Regions from separate parts of the Fictibacillus iocasae genome, predicted to be linked through region 1. Evidence: a T-box and tRNA genes for the amino acid it is inferred to sense, from the RefSeq annotation. Region 1 holds a T-box; the other holds one or more tRNA genes.

Evidence for each region. A T-box is a leader RNA that pairs with one kind of tRNA and senses whether it is charged. The one in region 1 lies ahead of argS (arginine--tRNA ligase), so its partner is inferred to be a tRNA-Arg.
Region 2: it has a tRNA-Arg gene. The T-box ahead of argS (arginine--tRNA ligase) is inferred to sense a tRNA for this amino acid. The anticodon was not compared.

Annotation. Positions count from the first base shown of each region.
Region 1 is NZ_JBHTCP010000047.1:67,039-81,783, reverse strand. It holds gene glmM (phosphoglucosamine mutase) at 1-397, shown strand, start outside; gene glmS (glutamine--fructose-6-phosphate transaminase (isomerizing)) at 873-2,675, shown strand; gene ACFQPF_RS14285 (glycosyltransferase) at 2,805-3,512, opposite strand; partial or broken gene ACFQPF_RS14280 (glycosyltransferase family 4 protein) at 3,680-4,672, shown strand; gene istB (IS21-like element helper ATPase IstB) at 4,811-5,548, opposite strand; gene istA (IS21 family transposase) at 5,545-7,047, opposite strand; gene ACFQPF_RS14265 (YdhK family protein) at 7,418-7,993, opposite strand; T-box leader at 8,186-8,396, shown strand; gene argS (arginine--tRNA ligase) at 8,453-10,159, shown strand; gene ACFQPF_RS14255 (VOC family protein) at 10,201-10,557, shown strand; gene ACFQPF_RS14250 (ABC transporter ATP-binding protein) at 10,601-11,284, opposite strand; gene ACFQPF_RS14245 (ABC transporter permease) at 11,281-12,378, opposite strand; gene ACFQPF_RS14240 (sensor histidine kinase) at 12,456-13,844, opposite strand; gene ACFQPF_RS14235 (response regulator transcription factor) at 13,841-14,518, opposite strand; gene ACFQPF_RS14230 (diguanylate cyclase domain-containing protein) at 14,641-14,745, opposite strand, start outside.
Region 2 is NZ_JBHTCP010000012.1:82,092-96,836, reverse strand. It holds gene sdhA (succinate dehydrogenase flavoprotein subunit) at 1-457, shown strand, start outside; gene sdhB (succinate dehydrogenase iron-sulfur subunit) at 459-1,217, shown strand; gene ACFQPF_RS06385 (hypothetical protein) at 1,545-1,748, shown strand; gene ACFQPF_RS06380 (acyl-CoA thioesterase) at 1,807-2,277, shown strand; gene ACFQPF_RS06375 (helix-turn-helix domain-containing protein) at 2,515-2,739, shown strand; gene glcT (glucose PTS transporter transcription antiterminator GlcT) at 2,874-3,716, shown strand; gene ptsG (glucose-specific PTS transporter subunit IIBC) at 3,913-5,967, shown strand; gene ACFQPF_RS06360 (phosphocarrier protein HPr) at 5,988-6,254, shown strand; gene ptsP (phosphoenolpyruvate--protein phosphotransferase) at 6,254-7,966, shown strand; gene racE (glutamate racemase) at 8,263-9,057, shown strand; gene ACFQPF_RS06345 (GerMN domain-containing protein) at 9,184-10,230, shown strand; gene ACFQPF_RS06340 (XTP/dITP diphosphatase) at 10,373-10,966, shown strand; gene ACFQPF_RS06335 (metallophosphoesterase family protein) at 10,995-11,513, shown strand; tRNA gene ACFQPF_RS06330 (tRNA-Gly) at 11,608-11,681, shown strand; tRNA gene ACFQPF_RS06325 (tRNA-Arg) at 11,867-11,943, shown strand; gene ilvE (branched-chain-amino-acid transaminase) at 12,284-13,186, shown strand; gene ilvD (dihydroxy-acid dehydratase) at 13,209-14,745, shown strand, end outside.

The sequences.
Region 1 (14,745 bases):
GAGAAAAGGCAGCTACAACCTTGGCGGCGAACAGTCAGGACACATTATTTTCTTAGATTACTCTACAACAGGAGATGGCATGCTTTCTGCAATTCAGCTGGCGAGCTTCGTGAAGGCGTCGGGCAAGCCGTTATCAGAGCTTGCAGCAGAGATGCAAAAGTTTCCGCAGCTGCTTGTGAACGTGAAAGTGGCAGACAAGACAAAGCTTGATGGCAATGAAGCGATCAAGAGTGCGATCGACGCGGTTGAAGAAGAAATGAACGGGGACGGCCGTGTACTTGTTCGACCATCTGGAACAGAGCCGCTCGTGCGTGTGATGGTAGAAGCGCCAAGTGCAGAGCTTTGCGAAAAGTATGTTGATCAAATTGCGGATGTCGTCAAAAAAGAATTAGTGTAATACCCAGAGAATGAAAAAGGGCACGAATCCTATGCTAAAGCGGCTCACCATACGCGCCGCTTTTGCATAACTTTTTATATAAGACAGATCACCGTATACGTGTTAACTGTCTAAAAATGTTAAAAATAATTGACGGGTAAATAAAATCCGTGTAATATTGGTTTGTTCTTACTCAAAAAGGGAAAGGAGAGTAGAGGAGCCAAGTTATTTACCAAGCGCCTGAACTGCTTACCGGACGAAGAAGTATAAGCAGTTGACGAGGAAGAGGTTCATCGAATTTTCGGCGGATGCCTCTCGGGATTGATCAGACCGTAAGCTGTTGCTCAAACCAGGCAAGGTGACTTCCTGAACAAAAGCAATCAGCAGATCAAAGAAAGAAATCAAACATAGGTGGGGCCGCCGAGCCCTGCTCTTCGGCCCTGCCCTGATGGCTCACTGTAATAGATGAGCGTAATCCAAGGGAGGATATTTAATTATGTGCGGAATTGTTGGTTATATCGGAAATACGGATTCGAAGGAAATCTTGCTGCGCGGTTTAGAGAAGCTAGAATACCGCGGCTACGACTCAGCAGGCATCGCCGTATTGAATGAAAATGGTGTGCACGTGTTCAAGGAGAAAGGCCGCATCGCGAACCTTCGCGAAAGTGTGGATCTTTCTGTTGAAGCGCCGATCGGGATTGGACATACCCGCTGGGCGACACACGGCAAGCCAAGCAAAGTGAATTCTCACCCGCACCAAAGCACGACGAGCCGTTTCACGCTCGTGCACAATGGTGTTATCGAGAACTACGAGCAAATAAAAAAGCAGCAGCTAGCAGGCGTTACATTCGTATCTGACACAGATACAGAAGTGATCGTTCAGCTTGTGGAGAAGTATGTGAACGACGGTAAAGAAGTGGAAGCGGCATTCCGCCAGACACTTTCTGACCTGAAGGGTTCCTATGCAATCGCGCTGCTTGACAATGAAAACAATGACACCATCTATGTTGGCAAGAACAAAAGCCCGCTATTAGTCGGTCTTGGCGAAGGATTTAACGTTGTAGCGAGTGACGCGATGGCGATGCTTTCCCAGACAGACCAGTACGTAGAGCTTATGGATAAAGAAGTCGTTATCCTAACGAAGGACAGCTATACGATCATGACACTTGACGGAGAGACAGTGGAACGCGCGCCGTACACGGCTGAGCTTGACGCAAGCGACATCGAAAAGGGAACATACCCTCACTTCATGTTAAAAGAGATCGACGAGCAGCCGTTCGTTATGCGTAACATCATCAACAAATACCAAAATGAAGACGGCAAGCTGAAGCTTGATGACGATATCCGCCAGGCAATGACCGCTGCAGACCGCGTGTACATCATCGCATGCGGAACGAGCTACCATGCTGGTCTTGTAGGAAAGCAATTGCTTGAAAACATCGCGAAGATTCCGGTAGAAGTGCACATCGCATCAGAGTTCGTGTACAACATGCCGTTACTCAGCGAAAAGCCATTGTTCATCTTCATCTCACAGTCTGGAGAAACAGCAGACAGCCGTGCCGTACTCGTTGAAGTGAAGCGTCTTGGCCACAAGGCACTGACGATCACAAACGTTCCAGGATCTACGCTTTCTCGTGAAGCGAACTACACGCTTAACTTGTATGCAGGACCTGAAATCGCGGTAGCTTCTACAAAAGCATACACAGCACAGATCGCGGTACTTGCTATCTTAGCGGTGGACTCTGCCCACGCGAAAGGCATCGAGCTTGATTTCAACCCGATGCAGGAGCTTGCGATCGTGGCGAACGCGATGGAAACACTTTGCAGCCAGAAGGAGCAGATGGAAAACATCGCTCGCGAATACTTGTCTGTTGCGCGCAACTGCTTCTTCATCGGCCGTTCTGCTGACTTCTACGTATGTTTAGAAGGTGCGTTAAAGCTGAAAGAAATCTCTTATATCCAGGCGGAAGGATTTGCTGGCGGAGAATTGAAGCACGGAACAATCGCGCTGATTGAAGAAGGCACGCCGGTTATCGCGCTTGCAACACAAGAGCACGTAAACCTGAGCATTCGCGGAAACGTGAAAGAAGTAGCAGCACGCGGAGCTTACACATGTGTCATCTCTATGGATGGCATGCAGGACGAGGAAGACCGCATCGTACTTCCAGCGGTTCACGCTTACCTGACGCCGCTCGTATCTGTACTTCCGTTGCAGCTTATCTCATACTACGCAGCGCTTCACCGCGACTGTGACGTAGATAAGCCGCGTAACTTGGCGAAGTCGGTAACAGTGGAATAGACGTATAACGAAAAGCTGATAAAGGGACCCTGACTATAATCGTCAGGGTCCCTTTTAGCTTTATATGATGGTTTATGACCACAGTAGATAACATCATGGCTGTAATCCATCATGCATTGATGCCTACTATCACTCTTTAAATTTATCTCTTAACAAGGAACCATAATAGCTGATCACATAATTGGCTTCTGTGTTTAATTGAAGCAGGTTGTTGTGTGTCGTGGATTCATCGTGAATACGGTATTTCGTTAAAGGTTCATCCAAGAAATACATATGATATCCGTGAAACAGCACCCGGAACCACATACAATAATCTTGAGTGAACTTCAAATCGGGATTGAAATAGCCAACCTTTTGAAACAAAGTTTTCCGCATCATAACCGTACAGCCGTTGATAGGATTTCCTATAGTCATCGTCTCATAAAGCTCTTTTATCGTAGAGAATTTTTGGGATACCGCTGAATGTATAAGATGATTATGTTTGTCCACTACATCAAAATTGGTATAGCTGATATCCGCCTGATTGGATTGCATAAACGCCAATTGCTTTGATATTTTCTCAGGCAGAAAGTAATCGTCAGAACTTAACCACGCAATATATTCTCCAGAAGCGTTTTTAATGCCAAGATTTAAGGCGGTTGCTGTTCCTCCATTATCTTTTCTCACATAAATAATCTTATCTTTGAAGTGATCAAGATGTTCAACATAACGAGTGGAACCATCATCCACGACGATAATCTCAATGTTAGGATAGGTTTGATTTAGAGCACTATTTATCGCATGAGCCACGTAGGAACAGTTATAGAACGGAATGATGATCGAGACTTTCGGATTCATTCACACCAAACTCCTAAATAAAAATGTGTACATGCTAAAGAACCATTCACTTTTTTTAGCATATATCGTTACTATATTCATGAAAAAGACTCGGTGCTCATTCTTTCGTCCTCGAAATGGACAAGAAGGAGACTAGTTTCTGCTGAAAATATGCGATAAAAGGAATTATGAAAATGATGAATATACTTTTTGTATTTTACAATCCTAGTGGCGGAGTTGAAACGCTTAACAGACAAAGAAGTGCAGCATTAAAAAAGAAAAACATAAACTGCCATTTTCTTTATTATGGCAAAACGAGAGAGTTAGTTCATGACCATGGTGGACCAATATTTATTACGAACGATGACGGTGACATAAAAAAAATAGTGGATCAGGGAAATTATGCAGCGATAGTGGTTACTTCTGATTATGCATCTCTCTATCGTTTTAGAAAACTTGGATACCAAGGCGTGCAAATCTTAGAAATCCAAGGATATGGTCCGAAAATTACAGCGAAATTAGAAATGACCCAGGCTATTCCCTATGTCAATTATTTTGGTAATGCTCTGCTGCATCCGAAAAATCCTCATATAGCCGAAATATTTGAAGAATTATTCCCCAGCGTTCCTACGTTTCGTTTCAACAATTGTTTAGATACCTCTCAGTTTACTCATCAATCCATTAAGGTTCCTTCCCATCCAATCCTCGCATGGATTGGGCGCTTCCAAGATAATAAAAACTGGAGAGAATTTATCGAAATTGGCTACCGATTAATCACGACTCATAATCCTCATATACAATTATATATGTTTGAAGACCCTTCTTTGGCAGTAAGCAGTGAAAAGGAGGAGTTTCACCGGTTAGTGAACACGTTACAGTTGAAAGATGCCGTTAAGGTTTTCGCAGATATACCAAACAGCGAAATGCCTGCCTATTTTTCTGCAATCGGTGATTCAGGTGGATTTTATTGTTCGACTTCAAAGGTGGAAGGAGCCCCGTACTCCGTTATAGAGGCGATGAGCTGCCGATGTCCTGTGCTGACGACCGATGCAGATGGTGTGAGAAGTTCCGTGCTGCATAATCAAACAGGATTGTATTATCAAATTGGGAACATTGACGATGCGGCCAGCAAAGCCATTGACATTATGACAAACCTTACAATGAGAGAAAGCATTCGCTTTCAAGCACGCAAACACGTGGAGTCACAGTTTAACCATGAGCTATACGGTATGCACTTTATTGAAATGCTTTGTTTTTTGCAAGCGAAAAGTGCAGAGAATTGCAGCGGAAAATACATAGGCTTGCAGCGAAGTTCAATCCTAAATTTCTTCTGGCGCTTTAACAGAAGAAAGGGCGTTTTTCAGCCTGTAACTTTCTCCTGTAAAAGCAATGATATGAGCGTGATGAACCAAGCGATCGACCAGGGCCGAGGTCAATCGGTTATCCCCAAATACCCGGTTCCATTGGCCAAACTCTAAGTTTGACGTCACGATGACACTTTTATGTTCATAACAGTCGGCTATGATATGAAACAATAATTCAGATCCCTGCTTCTGAAATGGTACGTAGCCTAGCTTATCCAGTATCAGTAAGTCACATTTTTCAATCTGACGTTTTAACCGTTGTAAAGTCCCTTCCTTTAACGCCTCTTCAAGTTGACCGACAAGGTCAGCCACTCGAAAGAACCTTACTTCATACCCCATCTCACATGCCTTTGCTCCTAGGGCCGTAGCTAAATGAGTTTTTCCCGTACCCGGAGAGCCTAAGAGAAGAAGATTCTGCTTCCCTTTTAGAAAGTTCAGATCGATAATCGCCCCTTTTGTTGTGGTCGCCGGCAGATGCAGCTGCTCGGTCCATTCATAGTCTTTCAGCCATTTAAGCTCCCTGAACTTAGCCTTTTTCATCAAACGTGTGATCTTTGCGTTTTGTCTCAACGTAACTTCCTTTGAGAGAACCTCTTTAAGGAATTGCTCCTTGGAGACAAACTCGATTTCCTCATAATGCTCGGAAACGTAGGCAAGGTATAAAGTCTTGCAGACTTCTTTGAGCTCTTTCAATGCGAAACCCTCCCCTCAAGCTGCGGGATCAGTTTTCGATCATATGTATGGAGGTCTGTCTGATAGTCATGCAAGATGCTCGGAGTATGGGTTTCCGGCATTTTCTCGGGATATGACGCCTTTTTTGCCCCGATTAGATAGCCGAGTTCATGAGGCTGCCTTTCAAACCTGCTATCGGTCTCCAAAGCCAACTGGATTTCTTCCAGAGAATGCTTCTCGAGAAGTGTTTTAAATCCCCTTAGCCTTTGCTTTATTTCTTCTGGCTTTATCGTAAGATAAACCCTGACCCTTTCGGGCAGATATTTGAAAAAACGTGAATAGGTAACGGCTCTCGGTTTTCTGATCCAGTCATCGAGTATATCAAACCACGGGATTGCTCTTGTTTTGTGCATGTAAGGCCTGAAGTCCTGATAAACAATTTCTCCGTTATTGGTGAAACAGGTAAAGGCATTCCATTCCTTTTTAATCACTAATGAATGCTTGATCTTTGCTTTATGAATGACGAATTTCTCTCCATCTACCGTTATTTCTCCATATTTGTTCAGAGTAGATTCATCCAAAGAGTAAATCTCCAGATCACTTATCGGCAATGCCTTTAGCTGGCGTCGGTCTTCTTCAAATAAATCTTTGATGAGTACCGATTTTTCGTAATGCGGCCTGTTCATATCTTCTTGCATTTTTACTTGCAGCCAGGAAGCTAATTGTGGGAAATCTGCCATTACGGGTGCTGTGACGAATACGTTATTCCTCGTGTATCCTACTTTTTTCTCCACGTTGCCCTTCTCGTGACCGCTAGAAGGATTGCACGCCTGGACTTCAAATCCATAATGGGAGCGAAACCGAAGAAAGGAGTCTGTGTAGGTTCTCTTGTCTCCCTTTCCAATGGAAACTACAGCAGCTGACAGGTTATCAATCCTTAAATGGGTGGGAACGCCTCCGGCCTGTTTGAATAATTGCTTCAATCCTTCCAGGAAACACTCTGCATTTTCTGCCGGAAGAGGATACGCAAATCCTGCATTGCTGAAAGGGAAGCTCATGATCAAGACCTTGAGGTCTTTGTAGGATCCATCTTTCACAACCGTCATTTGACCAAAATCTACCTGTGCTTCACCCGGAGGGTGTTCCAGCCTCTCATACCTTGTGCCCTTTTCCGCTTTAAGTACTGGTCGCCTATATTGCACGTATTCGCAGACCGTTCGATAAGAACCTTTAAAACCATGTTCATCCCGAAGTTGCTCAAACAATCTCTTGCTCGTTCTTCTTTCTTTTTGCTTAAGTTTCATGTCTTCTTCAAGCCAGATGTCCACGATCTCGCCATATCCTTCTTCGTACATCATCCCCCTGTTTCTTGAAGGAAGACGCTCAAGGGGAACGTCCCCATCCGCGTGTTTCTTTACGGTCCGCCAGTTTCTACCTGTCTTTCTGGCGATCTCATTTATGGTTAAGCCTTCGTTATCTCTAAGAAATTTGATATAATTAGTCTCAGGCATTGCTAGCATCCTTTCAATTCCCCCAACTGTTAAGATCTCGTCAATCCAAACAGTAGAGGTTATTATGGGCGCTGGCAAGCCTATTTTTTATGCTCTCAGGTTATGCATAAATCTCCCGCATAACTCTGTACTTTTATTTTGCAATAAACAATGCTTCAATCCTTAGGGATAGATTGTAGTGGTTTATCCAGTCCAGAGATTGAGGACTGAAAGTGGAACGATAATGTAGGGAGGCTAACAAGTGGTGAAAATACAAACAATCCTGGCGAATGGTTATCGTTTGATATACAGCATCTAGCAGCCATTACCAAGAAAATACCCCATCGATATCGAAGCCGCTTCGATATCGATGGGGTATTATAGGTACACGTTGACGCTCTTATTTCGCAGACAATTCGTCCTCTGTCACCCACATATGGTTAGTAACCTTTTCTCCGTTTTCTCCCGTATAGTCAACCGTATAGACGGTTGTCTGCTCAGCCGAATCAATGACCGCTTCCGCCCCGTTCATCCCTTCCATATGCTCCGCGTTCAGCGTGACCTTAGTTCCAGGCTTTAACGGCTCCTCACCAGCATCCTTCAGCTCCTCATGAATGACCCATTTGTGATCAGTCACTTTTTCTCCGCCAGTTGTCGGTGTGTAGGAAACGGTGTAGACGGTTGTGTCATAAGCTCCTGAAACGATCGCCTTTGCGCCATTCATTCCAGGCATATGATCCGCATTGATCACAACAGGACTGCCAACCTCGAACTTCGGTTTGTCTGCCTTTTTCAGACCCTCCGGAAGCATGCCCGAACCACTGTGATCCATGCCGCCATGATCCATTGTTTCCTTCTTTTCCTCTTTGTTTTCATGCTTCATGCTATCCATGTTCTCTTCCTTATTCCCGCACGCGCCTAGTACAAGAATGAAAGAAAAAAACAAAGCGGTGATAAACGATGATCGCAATTTCATGTTTATTCCTCCTTCAGTTTTACTAGAGTTATCATTATAGTGTTACCAATTGATACTGAATACCTGTAGTATAAAAAACAGTTGTGAAGAACTTATGAAGATGATGGTCGTTTGGCAAACCTTGTTTCCGAAAAAAATAATTGGATTTTTAAGGAAACTTCATGTATGATAGTCCATAATATTTGAATAATGAAATATTCGTTGATGAGGAGAGTAATAATCGTCGTTTCGATGGAAGAGAGCCGGGGATGGTGGGAGCCTGGTACGATCACGATTATGAAGCGCACCTCTGAGAAGGCTTATTGAACGATACGTAGATAAGTCCGGTGATTACCGTTATCTGTTTAAGCCGGCTTTTATAAGCAAGTAGAGTGGTACCGCGAGTTCAACCCTCGTCTCTAATTTTTTTAGAGATGAGGGTTTTTTATTTTATATCAAAACCATACAGGAGGTTTGTTTATGAAATACAAACATGCAGTTATAACAACCATTTATCATTCGTTGGCGGGGATGGGAATGTCAGCATTCTCTAAAGAAGAGATTGCAAAAAGCATCGAAACCCCTCCCAAACAGGAAATGGGAGACTATGCTTTTCCATGCTTTATGTTAGCGAAAGTGTTAAGAAAGACGCCTTCGCAAATTGCACAAGAGCTCAGCGTTACGATTCACCACGAGTATATTGACCGAGTGAAGGCTTTAGGCCCGTACTTGAACGTATTCTTAGATAAGGAAAAGACAGGAGAAGACCTTGTCACACACGTTCTCAGCCAGAAGGAGAAGTTCGGAAGCTTATCGATCGGCAGCGGCCAGCATGTTTCTATTGATTTATCCTCACCGAATATTGCGAAGCCTTTTTCGATGGGGCATTTACGCTCGACGGTAATCGGAAACGCGTTATCAAACATCATGGAAAAGTGCGGGTTTGTGCCGGTGAAAATTAATCATTTAGGCGACTGGGGTACACAATTCGGCAAGCTGATCACAGCGTACAAAATGTGGGGAACCGAAGAAAAAGTAAAAGCAGAGCCTATTAAAGAACTGCTGGCTTTGTATGTCCGTTTTCATGAAGAAGCGGAAAAGACACCAAAACTAGAGGACGAGGGGCGAGCATGGTTTAAGCGATTAGAGGATGGAGATGCAGTTGCTCTTTCGTTATGGAAATGGTTTCGTGACGAGTCGTTAAAGGAATTTGAACGCATCTATCAGCTTATGGGAATGGAGTTTGATTCCTTTAACGGTGAATCATTCTATAACGACAAGATGGAGCATGTTGTCGAGCTTCTTGAAGAAAAAAAACTGCTCACAGAATCGGATGGCGCGATGGTGGTTTCGTTAGAAGAGTTTGGGTATCCGCCTTGTTTAATCAAAAAATCAGATGGTGCAACTTTGTATGCCACAAGAGATTTAGCGGCAGCACTTTATAGAAAAAGCACCTATGATTTTGCCAAAGCCTTATATGTGGTAGGAGGAGAACAGTCGCTGCATTTTAAGCAAGTGTTCCACGTTTTGAAAAAGATGGGGTATCACTGGTCAGCGGAAATGCATCACATTCCTTTCGGGATGATGTTAAAGGACGGGAAAAAGATGTCCACTCGAAAAGGAAAAATTGTATTGCTTGAAGAAGTGCTACAAGAAGCGATTAAGCTGGCCGCCCAAAATATCGAAGCGCGAAATCCTAATCTTGCGGATAAAGAGGAAGTAGCGAAGATGGTCGGGGTAGGTGCGGTCATTTTCCATGATCTAAAAAATTACCGCTTAAACGATGTGGAATTTTCGCTGGAGGATATGCTGACGTTCGAGGGAGAAACCGGACCATATGTACAATATACGTATGCCCGTGCTTGTTCCATTTTGAGAAAAGGAGAAATAAGCACCGGTCATGCATGCTCTTATGAAGCCTTTAAAGATGACAAGGCTTGGGCTGTGTTGTCATTGTTAATGAAATTTGAAGAGGTCATGAACAGCGCGTACCAGCATTTTGATCCTTCTCAAATCGCAAAGTACATCATGGATCTGGCACAAGCGTTCAACAAATATTACGGCAGCGTCCGCATTCTGGACGAAGACGAACAGCAGCAGTCACGACTTCAGCTCGTTCAAGCCGTGACCATTGTTCTAAAAGAAGGATTACGACTGTTAGGTATTAAAGCGCCTGAACGAATGTAATAGCATTTTTGGAATATAAAACATAAAAGGAAGTGTTTAAAATGGCCACCCCTATATTAGCTGAGATCGGTACTGTCTTCATGCCGGTAAGAGACATTGAGAAGGCACGGGATTGGTATTGCAGTTTGCTTGGCATCGAGCCAGATGGCGAGGTGTTGTTCGGTCACATTTATGTGATTTCTATGACCAATAGTACGAACCTGGTGCTCGACAGCAAGATTTACTCGCCTGAGGCGATCGTGAAGACGCCTATGTTTCATCTCAACACGAAAGATATTAAAGCAGCTTATTCGTTCATAAAGGAAAAGAAGATCGAACTCACGACCGAAATCCAGCACGGTCACTATTTCAACTTTAAAGACCCAGACGGAAACATGCTCATGATCTGCAAATGCTAAAAAGAAGCCAAGAACGGAACACATTCCATTCTTGGCTTCTTTTCTATTTCACCCTCTGTTTCTCAATCAACCGACCATTCTCCAAATAAACGGTACGGTCGCAAAGGTCGAGCATTCTTTCGTCGTGTGTGACCATGATGCCGGCTTTTTGCTGCAGCTTGATTTCATCTCGCAGCATATTGACGACAGAGCGGCCGCGTGTGGATTCGAGGCTCGCGGTCGGCTCATCGGCTAGAAGAATATCCGGTTCGTTCATTAGTGCCCGTGCGATTGCAGCACGCTGGCGTTCTCCGCCAGACAAGCTTTGAGGATAATGAGAATGGCGGTGCAGCAGTCCGAGGCGTTCGAGCAGATCACTCGCTTTTTTCTCAGCATCCAGTTCTTTGCCGGATAGTTTACCGGAAAATAAAAGCTGATCGTTGACCGTTAGATATGGTAGCAGGTTATGGTTCTGAAAGATAAAGCCGATCTTTTCACGTCGCAGTGCGTTCACGTCACGTGATGAAAAATCGTTCACCTTTTCACCGCTAATATACACGCTGCCGCTTGTTGGCGACAGAAGCAGGCCGGCGATGGAAAGAAAGGTGCTTTTCCCAGAGCCGGACGGACCGACGACGGCGATAAGTTCACCGGGCTTTACTTCCAATGAAACCGAATGCAGTACCTTTACACTGGTGTCACCGTCGCGATAAATTTTGCTGATGTCTTCTAAAATAATGCTGCTCATGCTGCTGTACCTCCAATCGCGGATAACGGATCAATTTTCATGATGCGGTATAACGACAATAACGAACCAGCTAACGATACACCGAGAAACAGAATACAACAAAATATCACCTGTACAGGCTGCAAATCAAAGGGCAGACTCGGTGGAAGGATGGCCGCCAGTCCGTATGTGATGGCGATGGCCATAACGAGCGCGGATACAGTCAGAAAAAGAATCTGGGTGATTACCGAGCTTGCCAAGTAAGCGGACGTAACACCAATGGCCTTTAGCACGCCAAACTGGTTCGATTTTTGAATGGTGATCACGTAAAAGAAAACGGCGAGCACAAAGGCCGCGATAACAAACAGAAATACAATCATCATTTGCAGCGAACCTTGCTCTTCTTTAAAGCCTGGTATTCCCTGCAGGGCCTCTTTTTTGCTGATCACATCGATTCCGGACACGTTTTTGTCAAGCTTGTCTGCCGTATCTTGCGTGGCTTTCACCGCGACAGCATTGATGACAAGCTGCTTTTTGGGATGCAGCGCCGCGAACGTTTTGCCGTTCACATGCAGCACAGGTGAATGGCTGTATGACTGGTTTTCGGTAAAACCGACAATCGCCAATACCGTACCGGTTGTTTTGTCTTCAATCTTGCTGCCAAGCTTATAACCTTCTTCTTTTAATGAAATGTCTGCGACCGCCTCGTGAAGAGAGGATTCATTAAAGATGCGGCCTTCTATGACGTTTGGCGTGATAGTGCTGAATGTAGAGATACCCATATACGTCACATCCTGTTTTTTACCCGTAGAGCCAGGCTTGAACACCGATCCCATCCATATGCTGAGCGGAGCGGAGGATGAATTTCCAAGCTCACTTTCAACAGCGGTAACCGTCGCAGAGGGCAATTCAGACGAGCTGATGCGGTTGTCTGATTGAGACTGCAAAACAATATAATCACTGTTGAGCTCCGCAACTGCCGAACCATTGTCGGTCGACAAGCCGCCGGCGAGTCCAGTCACGAACAGTACGAGCACGGCAATTAAAACGATGATAAAGCTCATCATGAAATAACGGGTTTTCGCGTATATCAATTCTCGTAAAGAAAGAAACATCGTCATTCATCTCCTCGTTTAATATGACCTCAGTATAAAAAGGAAATATGAACGGAACATGAACGATACATGACATCTTAAGATGGGGTGTGGATCGGAAGTTTAATGGTGAAAGTGGACCCTTCTCCAAGCGAGCTTGTAACCGAAATATCCCCGCTATGCAGCTGAACAATTTTTTGAACGATAGCGAGTCCAAGTCCGCTGCCGCCTTTATTGCGTGAGCGCGAAGTATCCGCCTTATAAAAACGTTGGAAAATCAGCGACTGTTCGTGCTCTGTCATTCCGATCCCGGTATCCTTTATCGTTACGGTGCAGTGCTCTTTGTTTCGTTGAAGCGAGATGAAAAGACTATCGCCCGTCGTGCTGAACTTGATGCTGTTTTGGATAAGGTTCGCCCACACTTGATACAATAAATTTTCATCACCATAAATAGAAGCAGAAGGAAGGTCCAGCTCTAGTGCCAGCTCTTTTTCTCTCCAGCTGTATTCGGTCATGCGTACAACCTGCTTAATTTGTTCGGAAACATCAAATGTCTTCTTTTCCAATCGTTTTTCTTCTGTATCTAACGAGGCGAGTGTTAACAGCTGTTTGCTGAGCTGCGATAGCCGCTTGCTTTCTTCTTCAATAATGCGTAAATAGTGGTCACGTTCTTCCGTAGATAGAGCAGAAGATCGCAGCGTCTCGGCGAACCCTTGGATCGAAGCGAGCGGCGACTGAATTTCATGAGACACATTTGATACGAACTCCTGACGCATTTGTTCAAGCTGCTTTAATCCTTCTGACATAGTAGAGAAATCCTTCGCCAATCTGCCGATCTCGTCATCACGGTTCACGTTCAGCTTCACATCGTACGTGCCGCTTGCGATCCGTTTTGTCGCGTATGCTAATTTTCTTAACGGTTTCACTAAGTAAGTGGTACTGATTAACACGATGACCATACTAATCAGAATGGTTAGAACGAGCAGAACCGAAAAGAAGAGGCGCAGCTCGCCAAACTGCTTTTCTGTGTTCGGCCGTACAAAAAGGGCGTAGGTCGTGCCTTCATCATTCACTTTTACGCCGATCGAGTTCTTGATATCATTTTTAAAAAAGCCGGTCACGAACGCGTTCGATGGATACGTGCTGATTCCGTGGAACGTCGCTCCGTCCATGACTGATTGGATTGTTTCTGAATTCATTTTTTTCGGAGCAAAAGGCTTACCGAAGCACCTGATGATTCCGCTCTCATCAGCGAGACAAATGTTATAGCCCAAGTCAGCAGTATGCTCTAGATAGGAATGTAGCTTCAAATCACGGTTGTTCGCGATAAAACCCTGCATCTCTTCGGCCATTTTCGTGATCTTTTGGTCGTTAAACGGCTTCAAATAGATGTGATAATATCCGTTGGCTATAAGAAATCCGAAAAAGCTGCTAAGCAGCATCACGGCAAGCGTCGTGACGACGATGCGCGAATAAAGAGATTTCACGCTCTAGTCACCTCCAGCTTATATCCAACCCCACGAACGGTAACGATGGAAAAGCTCGCATTCAATTGGGCGAACCGTTCACGAAGCCTTTTTACATGAACGTCGACGGTCCGGTCATCTCCTTCAAAGTCAGCACCCCAAATCGTTTGAATGAGATCTTCACGTGTGAACGTCCGGTTCGGAAAGCTCGCAAGCTGAGACAATAGCTCGAACTCTTTCATCGGCAGCATGAGCAGCTTGCCGTTGCAATGCACCTCATAGCTTTGGCGGTTAATTACGATGTTTGGCAGAACAATTTTCGGCGCACTCGCTTTATGGTAGCGTCTTAATAGAGCGTTGATACGGAACAGAAGCTCTTTCGGCTCAAAGGGCTTCGTCATATAATCATCCGTGCCGACCGTAAATCCTTTTTCTTTATCCATTAGCTGGTCTTTCGCTGTCAAGAGGATCACAGGGATGTCATAATGCTGCCGAATTTCGGCACAAAGCTGATAGCCGTCTGTATTCGGCATCATCACATCCACGACCGCCAGCTGAAACGTCTGGCTCATCAACAGTTCTGACGCTTCTTTTCCGTCAACCGCTTCCGTTACCGCATAGCCCTCCGCCTGCAGAGTATGGCACAACAGCCTGCGTATATGGTAATCATCATCTGCCACAAGAATATGTATCATGGTCCCACCGCCTCATGGTTTTTTTAATCGCATCTTCCATTTACTTTACTCTGTACATTATTATGAGTTTGTTTTGAATAGAAAAAAAGCCAAACAGAGCATAAAATCCCGTTTTGGCTCGTTTATATCGCGGCTCTATTCTTGCCGTTTCGTTTGGCTTTGTATAACGCTTCATCTGCGAGACGAAGCACGTTGCTTGGGTTTTCTTTCGCATCGCGCCATACTGC
Region 2 (14,745 bases), on a different contig from region 1:
CGATAACATCCTGAGCATGGACGGCACGGAAAATGCCTATGTTATCCACAAAGAACTTGGCGAATGGATGACAGACAACGTTACAGTAGTACGCTACAATGACAAGCTGAAAGCAACGGATGATAAAATTCAGGAGCTTATGCAGCGTTATAATCAAATCAACATTAACGATACATCTAAATGGAGCAATCAAGGTGCTTCCTTCACTCGCCAGCTGTGGCACATGCTTCAGCTTGGCCGCGTGATTACACTCGGCGCACTGAACCGTGACGAGAGCCGCGGAGCACACTATAAGCCAGAGTTTCCTGAGCGTAACGATGAAGACTGGCTCAAGACGACTAAGGCGAAATTCAACCCAGAAACAAACGGGCCTGTATTCGAATATGAAGAAGTGGATTGTTCTCTTATCCAGCCAAGAAAACGCGACTATTCTAAAAAGAAAAGCGGGGTGAACTAACATGAGCACAACAAAGACCGTTAAATTTAGAATCACACGCCAAGACAACCCGGAAACACCTTCTTATGTAGAAGAGTTTGAGATTCCGCACCGCCCGAACATGAACGTGATCTCAGCGCTTATGGAGATCCGCCGTAACCCGGTTAACTCTAAAGGCGAAGCGACTTCACCTGTTTCTTGGGAAATGAACTGTTTGGAAGAAGTGTGCGGCGCCTGCTCGATGATTATTAACGGCAAGCCGCGCCAGTCATGTACAGCACTCGTCGATAAGCTGGAGCAGCCGATCACCCTTGAGCCGATGAAGACGTTCCCTGTCGTGCGTGACCTTTCCATCGACAGAAGCCGTATGTTTGATGCGCTGAAAAAAGTGAAAGCATGGATTCCGATTGACGGAACGTACGATCTAGGACCTGGACCACGCATGCCTGAAACAAAGCGCCAGTGGGCATACGAGCTTTCAAAATGTATGACGTGCGGCGTCTGTCTTGAGGCGTGTCCGAACGTGAATTCCAAGTCAGAGTTCATTGGTCCTGCACCACTTTCCCAAGTGCGCTTATTTAACGCGCATCCAACAGGCGAAATGAACAAAGCGGAACGTTTGAACGCCATCATGGATGACGGCGGACTCGCAAACTGCGGAAACTCGCAGAACTGCGTGCAGTCTTGCCCGAAAGGCATTCCGCTTACAACTTCAATCGCAGCACTCAACCGTGATACAACGTTCCAATCATTCAAAAACTTCTTCGGAAGCGACCGTTAATACCTGCTAAGTAAATAAAGCATTTCCTAACCGAAAAGCCTTCCTGAAAGCGGAAGGCTTTTCTTTATCTATTAAAAATTAAAATTTTCACTGTAAATTTAGTCACGCTTATATAACCTGTTCCATGATAGGTCGTGTATTCTTTAGATAAATCATATGCTGGTTGATCTTTGCATTCATTATCAACTTTGAATTCTTCGCTGATTAAGTTGATTGGAGTGAAAGGTGCCGACTCCTCGATAATGAAGGACACATTTTCTTGCGTTTGATGTCTTTCTGCGTAGCCTTCCTTATCCAGCGGGTGGGAGTGAGAAGGTGAGACCTTCAATGGCACTTGGAGAGCGTTGGGGCTCACTTGTCCAGCTGCGGTGGCTAGCCCATCGAGTCAGAAGGATGAATGGTCCAGGAGGGCAAAGAGCGCCTTCCTTGCCCCTTCACCTTATGCTGGTCGGGGCTGAACTAGCCATTTCTGCTTTTCGCCACGCCCCTCTGGATAAGCGTGCACCTGTAACGGAAATCAACACTTCTTAGTATTCAGAAAAAGTACTAATCATTATTTGTAAGTAATTACATAAGAGGAGGAATTTACGTGTCTGGAAAATCTGCTTATATTTTAGATAAAGAGCAATGGGCGAGCGAGTTTGAGTTCGACTATTCGTTTAGAGTGCGGTTTGGAGAGATTGATGGATTTGGGCATGTGAACAATACGCGTGTTTTTACTTATATGGAAGAAGCGAGGATCGCCTATTTCCGTTCTCTTGGATTAATGGATGACTGGGGCCAGCAGGGCAGTGAATTTATTCCTGTTGTCGCGGACCTTCAATGTGATTATGTTCGACAGATCTTATATGGAGAAACGGTGACAGTTAAGGTGAAAATGAATGAAATTGGCTCCAGTTCCTTTGACTTGCACTATCATGGACTCAATGGTGAAGGCAAAACGGTATTCACAGGAAGAGGACGCATCGTTCAAATCAGCCGCGTAACAGGAAGACCTGCTGCATGGGACACAGAATTAAAAGAAAAATTTCTTCAGCGTATGCAAAAAACCAAAGCATAATTCATCGTTTCAGCTTGCAGACAAGGTATGATGTCTGCAAGTTTTTATGTATTTCACCTCGCATCATACAAATCCATTTTCACCATGCCGCTCGTTTTATTCCGCTTCTAACATTTCTTTTCATATTTTTTCAAGACCAAGTCACTCAAGAAGAAACAGTCACATACTATATGTTGACTAAATACTTCCAATTTACGTTGGCAGTTATTAAACCCTTAGCAAGGAGGGGTGAATTCATTGAAGGAGAAACACTACCGGCCGAAGCCTTTACTTACAAAGAGAGAGAGAGAAGTATTCGAACTCTTGGTCCAGGATAAGACGACGAAGGAAATCGCAGAGCAGCTGTTCATCAGTGAAAAAACTGTTCGAAATCATATTTCGAATACGATGCAGAAGCTTGGTGTTAAAGGGCGGTCTCAGGCAGTAGTCGAATTGCTGCGGCTTGGAGAACTAGAGATCTAGTCAAAAAACGGCTTTCAACGTGAAAGCCGTTTTTGCTGTGGGATATTTAAAAAGGCGGGAGGATTGCATAGCGAATAGCTTTTCGCTATGATAAAAGCACTATAAGGTATGGTGCATTACGGAAGGACAAGTTTATGAGCAAATCGTTATATATCAAAAAAATATTGAACAATAACGCACTGATTGTCGCAGATGAAAGCGAGCAAGAGGAATCGGTTATTATCGGCAAAGGAATCGGCTTTGGAAAAAAGCATGGCGATCAAATTACTACGGACAGTGCAGATAAGTGGTTCGTCCTAAAAGATGAAAAAGAGCAAGAACATTATAAGCAGCTTCTTCATACGGTGGATGAGAAAATTATAGACGTGATGAATGATGTGATCATGCACATCCAGAAAAGAAGCGGATCTGACTTGGACGAGCATATTCATATTGCCCTTACTGATCATATTGGGTTTGCCATCAAACGGCTCGAACAAGGGCTCGACATTAAGAATCCTTTTTTGGTCGAAACGCAGACGATGTATCCGATGGAATATACGATCGCTGAGGAAGTCGTGGAGATGATCAATAAGCATTTGTCTGTCCATCTTCCTGAAGGCGAAATTGGATTTGTTGCGCTTCATATTCATAGTGCGATGACCAAAAGGACTATTCACCTAATTAATCGCAACTCTGCGCTAGTTGCCAAGCTAATCGCACTCGTAAGCAGCTCGCTCGATATTGAGATTGATTCGAAGAGCATCAATTATTTAAGGCTTGTCAGGCATCTTCGGCATGCCATCGAGCGTATCGAGCAAGGCGAGATGGTGGAAAACCAGGACAAGCTGGCAAAAGTGTTGAAAGAAGAATATCCTTTGTGCTACAATCTTGCTTGGAAGTTGATTAAAGTCATGCAAAATGACTTACAAAAACCCGTTCCAAACGCAGAAGCCGTCTACTTGACGATGCATCTGCAAAGGCTCTCAAAAAAATAAAAAATGTCACTTAACATATAGCGTGTTACTGATTCGATCAGGCATAAGCAAATGAAAAGTGTAGGAAGGCAAGAATTCGGTTATTCTAAACCGTAGTTAATCTGCCCGACTGCTTTCTTTGCTTATGTCTTTTTCTTTTTTATTCCTGAGACAAATGGAAAGGGTTACACTTACATCTTTAAAAGGAGGAAATATTATGTGGAAAAGTTTTTTTGGCGTTCTGCAGCGCGTAGGTAAAGCCCTCATGCTGCCAGTTGCCATCTTGCCTGCAGCAGGTCTTTTGCTCGCGTTTGGTAACGCTTTTAAAAACCCTGCCTTGCTAGAGAAACTGCCTGCGCTTAACGCAGAGTGGTTTCAGCTCGTCGCGACCGTTATGGAAAAATCGGGCGACATCGTTTTTGCCAACCTATCATTATTGTTTGCGGTAGGTGTAGCGGTAGGACTTGCAGGTGGTGAAGGGGTTGCGGGACTCGCCGCCATCATCGGCTACTTGATCATGAACGTTACGATGAGCGTCATTGAAGGAGTGAAACCGGAAGAAATCGGTGCAGATCCTTCCTTCGCGAACGTTCTCGGCATCCCGACACTTCAAACGGGAGTGTTTGGCGGTATTATCGTCGGTATATTAGCTTCCTATCTTTATAAAAAATATTACAACATTGAATTGCCATCTTATTTAGGATTCTTTGCAGGTAAACGTTTCGTTCCGATCATCACGGCTGTTTCGGCACTCGGACTTGGTATTGTGATGACTTTCGTCTGGCCTTTTGCTCAGGCAGGTCTGAACGCTTTCTCTACAAGTATGATTGATGCGAACCCGACACTTGCGGCGTTTATTTTCGGTGTGATTGAACGTTCGTTGATACCGTTCGGACTTCACCACATTTTCTATTCACCGTTCTGGTTTGAGTTCGGCAGCTACACGAACCAAGCGGGTGAAGTGATCCGCGGGGATCAGAAGATTTTCTTCGCTCAGCTGAAAGACAATGTTGAACTGACAGCTGGTACGTTCATGACAGGTAAGTTCCCGTTCATGATGTTCGGACTTCCTGCAGCAGCACTTGCGATGTACCACGAAGCACGTCCTGAACAGAAGAAGATTGTAGCCGGTATCCTTGGATCTGCTGCTCTGACATCTTTCTTGACAGGTATTACAGAACCAATCGAATTTACGTTCTTGTTCGTTGCACCAGTACTTTTCGGTATTCATGCTATTTTTGCTGGTCTATCTTTCATGATCATGCAAATCTTAAACGTAAAAATCGGTATGACGTTCTCTGGCGGTATTATCGATTACTTGCTGTTTGGCGTACTGCCTAACCGAACAGACTGGTGGCTCGTTATTCCGGTCGGTCTTGCTTTATCAGTTATCTACTATTTCGGATTCCGTTTCGCCATCCGCAAATGGAACCTGAAGACTCCAGGCCGTGAGATCGTGGACGATGAAGTGGAAACGAATGTTGGACCATCGAACAAAGACTCTCTTGCAGCGAACATTCTTGAAGCGCTTGGCGGACAGCCGAACATCTCTAACCTTGATGCTTGCATCACGCGCCTTCGTGTATCGGTTAACGATGCGAAGGAAGTGGACAAGAACCGCCTGAAGAAGCTTGGCGCGTCAGGCGTACTGGAAATGGGCAATAACATTCAAGCGATTTTCGGAACACGTTCTGATACAATTAAGAGTGAAATCCAGGACATCATGAAAGGCAAAGTTGTGGCAAAGCCAAAGAATGCTGAGCCGGTTGCGGAACAAGGTGTTGTACAGGAAACAAAAGAAGTTCCTGCACAAGCTGCAGAAGATAAGATTATCGCACCAATCGAAGGAAAAATTCTTCCGATTACGGAAGTGCCTGACCAGGTTTTCTCCGGCAAGATGATGGGAGATGGATTTGCGATCGAGCCGGCAAACGGTACTGTTGTATCACCGGTAAATGGTAAAATTGTTAACATTTTCCCGACGAAGCATGCGATTGGCATCGAATCTGAAAGTGGAAAAGAAATTTTGATCCATTTTGGTATTGATACGGTTAAACTAAAGGGTGAAGGCTTCGAATCCTTTGTTAAAGAAGGAGATACGGTCACTGCAGGACAGAAACTGCTTGAAGTGGACCTTGACTTTGTAGGCAAGAACGCTCCGTCTTTGATCACGCCGATTGTGTTTACGAACCTTTCAGGGGAAACGATTGTTCTCGAGAAATCAGGGAATGTATCACGTAACGAAGAAAATATTATTTCATTCAAAAAATAATTCAAAAGGGGTTTTTTACAATGGCACAAAAAACATTTAAAGTTACGGCAGATTCAGGAATACACGCACGTCCGGCGACAGCTCTTGTTAACCAGGCGGGTCAGTTCTCTTCAGATATCAACCTTGAATACAATGGAAAAACGGTAAACTTAAAATCCATCATGGGTGTTATGAGCCTTGGAATCCCTGCAGGAGCAGAAATCACGGTTACGGCTGAAGGAAACGACGCGGATGAAGCGGTAGCAGGAATCGAAAACGTTATGAAAACAGAAGGGCTTGGAGAGTAATGTCTGAATTGATTTCAGGTATTGCTGCATCAGCAGGCATAGCTATTGCTAAGGCGTTCATTCTTGAGAATCCCGAACTGAACATTGTCAAGAAGCCAATTGAAAACAGCGAAGCAGAGATCGCTCGTTTTCAAGACGCATTAGACAAGGCGAAAGTTGAACTCGCGGCTATTAAGGACCGAGCGTTCTCTGAGCTTGGAGAAGATAAGGCAGCTATTTTCGCTGCCCATCTTCTTGTATTGAGTGACCCGGAACTGATTGATGCAGTAAAACAAAAAATACAAAGCGAAAATGTTAACGCTGAAAGTGCAATGGACGAAATTTCTTCGATGTTCATCAACATGTTCGAGCAGATGGACAACGAATATATGAAAGAACGAGCAGCAGACATCCGCGATGTATCAAAACGAGTGCTGTCTCATCTTTTACAAGTGACGTTCGCCACTCCAGCAAGCATAACTGAAGAAGTCATCATTATCGCGGAAGATCTCACACCTTCTGACACGGCACAGCTAAACCGCAAGTTCGTAAAGGGCTTCGCTACAGATATCGGCGGACGTACGTCGCATTCTGCAATCATGTCCCGTTCTATGGAGATTCCGGCGGTTGTAGGCACGAAATCGGTCACAACTAAGATCAAGAACGGCGTGATGGTTATCATTGACGGCCTTGATGGACAAGTGATCGTTGATCCTTCCGAGGATACAATCAAGCAATATGAAGACAAGAAAGAAACATATGCCCGCCAAAAAGCGGAATGGGCAAAGCTTGTGAACGAAGCGACTCATACTGAAGATGGACATCATGTAGAGCTTGCCGCAAACATCGGGACGCCTGCAGATGTGCAAGGAGTGCTGGATAACGGCGGAGAAGGTGTTGGCCTTTACCGTACAGAGTTTCTTTACATGGGACGCGACCAGCTTCCTTCTGAAGAAGAGCAGTTCAGCGCTTATAAAGAAGTGTTAGAAAAAATGGGAGAGAAACCTGTTGTCATCCGCACGCTTGATATTGGCGGCGATAAAGAGCTTCCTTATCTTGACCTGCCAAAAGAAATGAATCCTTTCCTTGGATTCCGTGCCATCCGTCTTTGCTTAGAAGAGCAAGACATGTTCCGCACACAGCTTCGTGCGCTTCTTCGTGCGAGTGTGTATGGCAATCTGAAAATCATGTTCCCGATGATTGCGACGCTCGATGAGTTCCGATCAGCCAAAGCGATCTTGCTCGAAGAAAAAGAAAAGCTTTCATCAGAAGGCACTTCGGTATCTGACAGCATCGAGATCGGCATCATGGTCGAAATCCCGTCAACTGCTGTAATGGCTGACATCTTTGCCAAGGAAGTCGACTTTTTCAGCATCGGAACCAATGACCTGATTCAATACACGATGGCTGCAGACCGTATGAACGAACAAGTTTCCTACTTGTATCAGCCATACAGCCCTGCGATCCTGCGTCTTGTGAAGATGGTTATTGACGCGGCACACAAAGAAGGCAAATGGGCCGGCATGTGCGGAGAGATGGCTGGGGATTCCGTTGCGATTCCAATCCTCCTCGGCCTCGGTTTGGACGAGTTCTCCATGAGCGCAACGTCCATCCTGCCAGCTAGGAGCCAGATCTCCAGACTGTCAAAGGAAAAAATCGCAGACAGTCTAGACAAGATCCTCAACATGAGCACAACAGCAGAAGTAGAAGCCTTCGTTAAAGAAAGCTTCTAACCAATAAAAAGGACAAACAGAAGCACAACCTTCTGCTTGTCCTTTTTTAAATGGTAAATATCTTGGATAGCAATCATTATATTATCAACCTGTATTCATCATTGATTCAGTTAATCGTAGTGAAAGGTGCCGACTTCAGCGAGTGGGAGTGAGGCAGGTGAGAACTTAACGGAGATCAACCACTTCCTTAGAATTCTAAAATCTTACATGAATTCTAAATATAAAATATATTTTCTTGCATTTTTCCTCTCTGATGTGCAAAATTAGAAACAGCATTTTTAAAAGAGGCGATACTATTGAACAGAGCAATCGGTGTAATCGATTCAGGAGTGGGCGGACTGACTGTCGCACGTGAAATTATGAGGCAGCTGCCTAAAGAGAATATCATTTATTTAGGAGATTCAGCTCGCTGTCCATACGGTCCGAGACCGTTTGAAGAAGTAAGAAAATACACGTGGCAGATGATTGATTTCCTGCTGAATGAAGAAATTAAAATGCTGGTTATCGCATGCAATACAGCCACAGCAGCCATTTTGGAAGAAGCGAAAGAAAAGCTGGAGATTCCTGTGATCGGTGTCATATCCCCAGGTGCCCGTTCAGCAGTAAAGCGGACGAAAAATAAGCATATCGGCGTTATCGGTACAACAGGAACGATCAACAGCGGCTCGTATGAGAAGGCGTTAAAAGACATTCACGATCGAATCACGGTTGAAAGCCTCGCATGCCCCCCTTTTGTCCCTTTAGTTGAAAGCGGTAAGATAGAGGGCCCAGAGACGGAAGAGATTGTGAGAGAAACGCTTCAGCCATTGAAAAGTGTATCAATCGATACACTTATTCTAGGCTGTACGCATTATCCTATACTGCGAAACGTCATTTCCAAGGTAATGGGAGATCACGTGGATGTGATTTGTTCGGGAGCAGAAACAGCCCGAGAGGTTTCTGCGATTCTTGAATACAGCGGGATCATCCGCACAGAGGGCAGCGGGCCGGAACATGAATTTTTCACGACGGGAAGCGAAGACCATTTTCTCTCGATTGCGAATCACTGGCTTGATCAAAAAATCAAGCATGTCAGCACCATCACCCTATAGGAATAATAAAAGACAGGCCATTCGTTTAACGAAAAGACGGCCTGTCTTTTTATTTTTGATAAAATAGCATATTCATTGTCAGGGCTCGTATACATAGTAGTACAAACCACTGAAGGAGGGAAAAGTATGCGGAAATCATGGAAAGCTGGTATGCCGCTAGCTGCGTTGTCGCTTTCATTATTAATTACAGGTTGCGGCATTGGGGGGAAGGAAACAGGGAATGAACTCGATCCCCCTAAAGTGAACTATGTGAAAGAAGGAAAGTCATTGGACAAGAATGGACAAAAAGCGGCAGCGAAAGACGGTGTAAAGCGCCAGCTGTATTTGTTCGACAGCAATAATATGGTCGTCCCTCAAGTGATGGCACTGCCGAAGAATGATGCTTCTGCCAAACAAGTATTGCAATATTTAGTAAAGGATGGACCCGTGAGCAATCTGCTGCCTAATGGCTTTCAAGCTGTGCTTCCAGCCGATACAGAAGTGATGGGAGTTAATATAAAAGACGGCACAGCGGTCGTGAACTTCTCAAAAGAGTTCAAAGACTATCGTGCTGAAGATGAGGCCAAAATTCTTCAGGCTATCACGTTCACGCTCACTCAATTTGAAGACGTGAAAAACGTCAAGCTTCAGATCGAAGGGAAAAACCAACATGCGATGCCGGTGAACAATACTCCGATTGGCGGAGGTGTAAGCCGTGCAGATGGAATTAACCTAGAAATGGGCAGTACAGCAGATGTAACAAACAGCGAACTCGTTACATTATATTTCTTAGCACAGACGAACGACCAGACCTATTATGTTCCTGTGACGCGCAGGATTGCTGACACTGGATCGGATCGAGTGACAGCAACGATTGAACAGTTAATTCAGGGTCCGTCTGAAAGAAGCGGATTGCTGTCAGACTTCCAAGGAGATGTCGGCCTGCTCAACACTCCTGTCGTCAAAGACGGTGTTGTCACGCTCAACTTTAATAAAGCGGTGCTTGGCAACAAAGAAGAGCATATGATCACGGATGCTGTATTGAACTCTATCGTTTTGTCTCTAACGGACATTAAAGGAGTCAAGCAGGTCGCGATTCAAGTCGACGGAAAATCAAAAGTCATGAACGAGAAAGGCAAGCAGCTGACGGCCCCTGTATCTAGGCCAGAATCTGTCAATACAGGCGAGTTTTAATATCATCAACCACGAATTGTGGTACGATATGAGAGAGGGAAATGAGCCCTCTCTCTTATTTTCGTGTTCAATGAGAGGCGCTTTAGGGAATAAATAGTGTATGAAAATGTAGCGTGAAACAATGGAAGCTGGAGGAGTAAATATGGAGAACACAATTGTGGTCGCAACCAAAAATGCCGGAAAAGTGAAAGAGTTTCAGAATATGCTCCACCCAAAGGGCTTTTCTGTTCTCTCACTGCTTGATTATGAGGAAATCGAAGACGTGGAAGAAACGGGCACAACCTTTGAAGAAAACGCAAAGCTGAAAGCGGAGACGATCTGTGAGGTCCTTCAGACACCAGTAATCGCCGATGATTCAGGATTAGAAGTGGATGCACTGGGCGGAGAGCCTGGCGTGTATTCAGCACGTTATGCGGGAGAAGAGAAGGATGACAATAAGAACATAGACAAGCTTCTTCAAGAGCTTGAAGGTGTAGGAAACAGGGAAGCGCGTTTCGTATGCGCTCTTGCAGTGGCAATACCGGATAAGCCCTCTGCAGTTTTCAGAGGCACATGCGAAGGCGAGATTGCCCATGAGCGACGTGGGACGAATGGATTCGGCTATGATCCGGTATTCTATTTGCCAGAGAAGAAAAAGACGATGGCCGAGCTTGAGAAAGAGGAGAAGAATCTCATCAGTCACCGTGCTGCTGCTCTGCGCCATCTTCAAGAAACGTTAAGCTTGCGTGATCTTTAAATATCTCAGATAAAAGGGGAGAGTTCTTTTGACTGCAAAAGCTTTAATTGTAAGTGACAGCCATGGGTTGACAGAAGAACTGAAAAGGATCAAGAACAGGCACAAAAGCGAGGTTAACCTGATGATTCATTGCGGAGATTCCGAGCTGCATCCTCATTCGGAGGAATTGGAAGGGTTTATTACCGTTAAAGGCAATTGTGATTATAGCAAAGAATTTCCCTCTGAAGCGATTGAACCGCTGGGAGATGCAGCCATGTATATCACTCACGGGCATTTGTACAATGTGAAGATGGAACGTCTTGCCATCGCGTTTCGGGCAGAAGAGACAGGTGCCAAAATCGTGTGCTTCGGACACACTCATGTGGCAGAAGCGTATGAGCGGAACGGGATCGTGTTCATTAATCCAGGAAGCATCCGCATGCCCCGAGGAATCGCGCAGAAAACCTATGCGATCTGCGAGCTCGGTGAAAAGGAGATTTCTGTCGAGTATTATACAGTTGAAGGAGTATGCCTTCCCGATATGAAGAAAAAATTCAGCCTAGTATAGTTGGGCTGAATTTTTTTTGAGAAAGGTTGTTGACACTTTAATAGGTTTGATGTATATTTAGTTATGTCGCTGTTACACTTCTTATTTTCTTATTGCGGGTGTAGTTTAATGGTAAAACAAGAGCCTTCCAAGCTCTGGTCGTGAGTTCGATTCTCATCACCCGCTCCATTTGTATTTATCTCACGCACGCAAATGGCACGAATAGGTTTGACCTAACTCTTTAACTAAAATTAAATTGTAGCAGTATATAAAAACTGTTTCCGAGTCGACGATGGAAACGAACCTGTGTGCCCGCAGCGCAAATTAATAGCGGAAAGCGCATTAACTTGCGGAAAGGGCTCCAATACATATTTGTCCCAGTAGCTCAGCTGGATAGAGCACACGCCTTCTAAGCGTGCGGTCGGGAGTTCGAATCTCTCCTGGGACGCCATTTCAACTTACATAATTCATTTACAAGACCTCGGCATTGAGCTGAGGTCTTTTTTTGTTTTCACGATCGAAAGCTTTCGGTACCGAAAGGGATAAGCCTTTATAGAGTCATTCTATTCTACTTAATGTAAACGCTTTAAAAACCTTTACATAAGAAACTGCAGTTCACCAATAAGCCTGCCATTATAGTGATGAAAGCGATTACAAGAATAAAGATTATTCTGAAATTTCAAATTAAGACAAAAAAGACGGGTTGACCAGTGAAAAAAAGGGGCGTAATATAGTCAACAATTATCACATTATTGTTTAAATATTCAAAAAACAAGGCAAGGAGGATTATGATGTCCGAACAATGGATTTATGTGAACGGTGAATTTGTTGAGAAGGAGAATGCAAAAGTCTCCGTGTACGATCACGGATTCTTATATGGAGACGGGGTGTTTGAAGGCATTCGAGTCTATGGCGGGAACGTATATCGGCTTGATGAACACCTTCAGCGCCTTTATGAATCAGCGCAGTCAATCATGCTGAAAATACCACATGAAAAAGAAGAACTTACGGACATCATTATTCAAACCTTAAAGCGAAATCAGCTGGAAGATGCCTATATCCGCCTCGTCATCTCTAGAGGAAAAGGAGATTTGGGGCTTGATCCTTTTAAATGCAAGACGCCTGGAGTGATTGTGATCGCCGAGAAGCTTGCGATCTTTCCGAAAGAACTTTACGAAAAAGGACTCGAAATCATCACCGTCGCGAGCCGCAGGAACCGGCCTGACGTTTTAAGCCCTAAAGTAAAATCATTGAATTACTTAAACAATATTCTCGTCAGAATTGAAGCGAGTCTTGCAGGTGTGAGCGAAGCGTTAATGCTCAATGATCAAGGATATGTGGCAGAAGGATCCGCTGATAACGTGTTTATCGTAAAAAACAACGTCATCAAAACACCTCCAGGCTATATCGGTGCCCTCGAAGGAATTACGAGAAACGCCATTATCGAGATTGCGAGGGAGCAAGGGTACGATGTACGTGAAGAGCCGTTTACGAGACATGACGTGTATGTAGCGGATGAGGTTTTCCTGACAGGAACAGCCGCAGAGGTGATTGCCGTAATCAAAGTGGACGGAAGGGTGATTGGCCAAGGAACCCCAGGTATCCACACGGCGAAGATTTTACAATCGTTTCGCGAGAGTGTCGTGAAAGAAGGAGTGAAAGTCTATACTGAATCAGCCGTTCATGCGGTGTAATAAAGAATAGGAGTTGTAGCTGATGCGCAGCAATATGATCAAAAAAGGAATCGACAGAGCGCCGCACCGCAGCCTCCTTCATGCCGCGGGCGTACGTGCTGAAGACATGAACAAACCGTTTATCGGTGTATGCAACTCATATGTGGATATCATACCTGGGCACATGCATTTGAACAAAGTGGGTGAATTGGTTAAAGAAGCGATCAGAGAAGCCGGAGGGATTCCGTTCGAATTCAACACGATAGGCGTGGATGACGGGATCGCGATGGGCCACATCGGAATGAGATATTCACTGCCGAGCCGAGAGCTGATCGCTGATTCCGCGGAAACGGTTATTAATGCCCATTGGTTTGACGGCGTCTTTTATATTCCGAACTGCGATAAAATCACCCCAGGTATGCTAATGGCAGCAGTCAGGACGAACGTGCCAGCGGTTTTTGTATCAGGAGGTCCGATGGAAGCGGGCAAATCCTCAGCGGGTAAATCACTTTCTCTTGCATCCGTGTTTGAAGGCGTTGGTTCCCATCTGTCAGGAAGGATGAGCCGTGAAGAGCTGCTCGAGCTCGAGACGAGCGCGTGTCCGACATGCGGATCATGCAGCGGCATGTTCACCGCGAACAGCATGAATTCCATCATGGAGATGCTAGGAATTGCCCTGCCAGGAAACGGGACGATCGTGGCCACCTCTAGAGAACGAGAGAATTTAATTAAAGACGCGGCTAGGCATTTGATGAAAATGGTGGAAAAGGATATTCGTCCAAGAGACATCATCACAAAAGAGGCGATCGATGACGCTTTCGCCCTCGACATGGCGATGGGCGGGTCAACAAACACGGTCCTCCATATGCTTGCGATCGCACATGAAGCAGAAATTCCATACGATTTGCGCGGTGTGAACGAAATATCCGAGAGAATCCCCTATTTATCGAAGATCAGCCCCGCTTCAGATTATACGATGCAGGATGTTCATGCAGCAGGAGGCGTCAGTGCCATCATCCATGAGCTTTGCAAGATTGATGGGGGAATTCATCCAGAGCGACTAACGGTTTCAGGAAAAACAATCGGAGAGTCGGTCGCGTTTGCGGATGTAACAGATCATGACGTTATCCGATCGAGAGAAACGGCGTATTCGTCTACTGGAGGCTTGAGTATTTTATATGGAAACCTAGCCCCAGATGGCAGCGTGATTAAGGTTGGGGCGGTCGATCCGTCCATCCGGTACTTTGCAGGAGAAGCGATCTGCTACGAATCGCAAGACGAAGCGCTGGAAGGGATCAACAGCGGTGAAGTAAAAGAAGGGCATGTAGTAGTTATCCGTTATGAAGGCCCTAAAGGCGGACCGGGTATGCCTGAAATGCTGTCTCCTACTTCTGCTATCGCAGGAAGAGGCTTGAGCACGAAGGTCGCACTGATTACGGATGGAAGGTTTTCAGGCGCGTCCCGAGGCATCTCCATCGGCCATATTTCTCCTGAAGCGGCTGAAGGAGGACCGATCGCCTTTTTGAAGAACGGTGACCAAATCGTGATTGACCTGGAAAGCCGGACTATTTCAGCTGTAC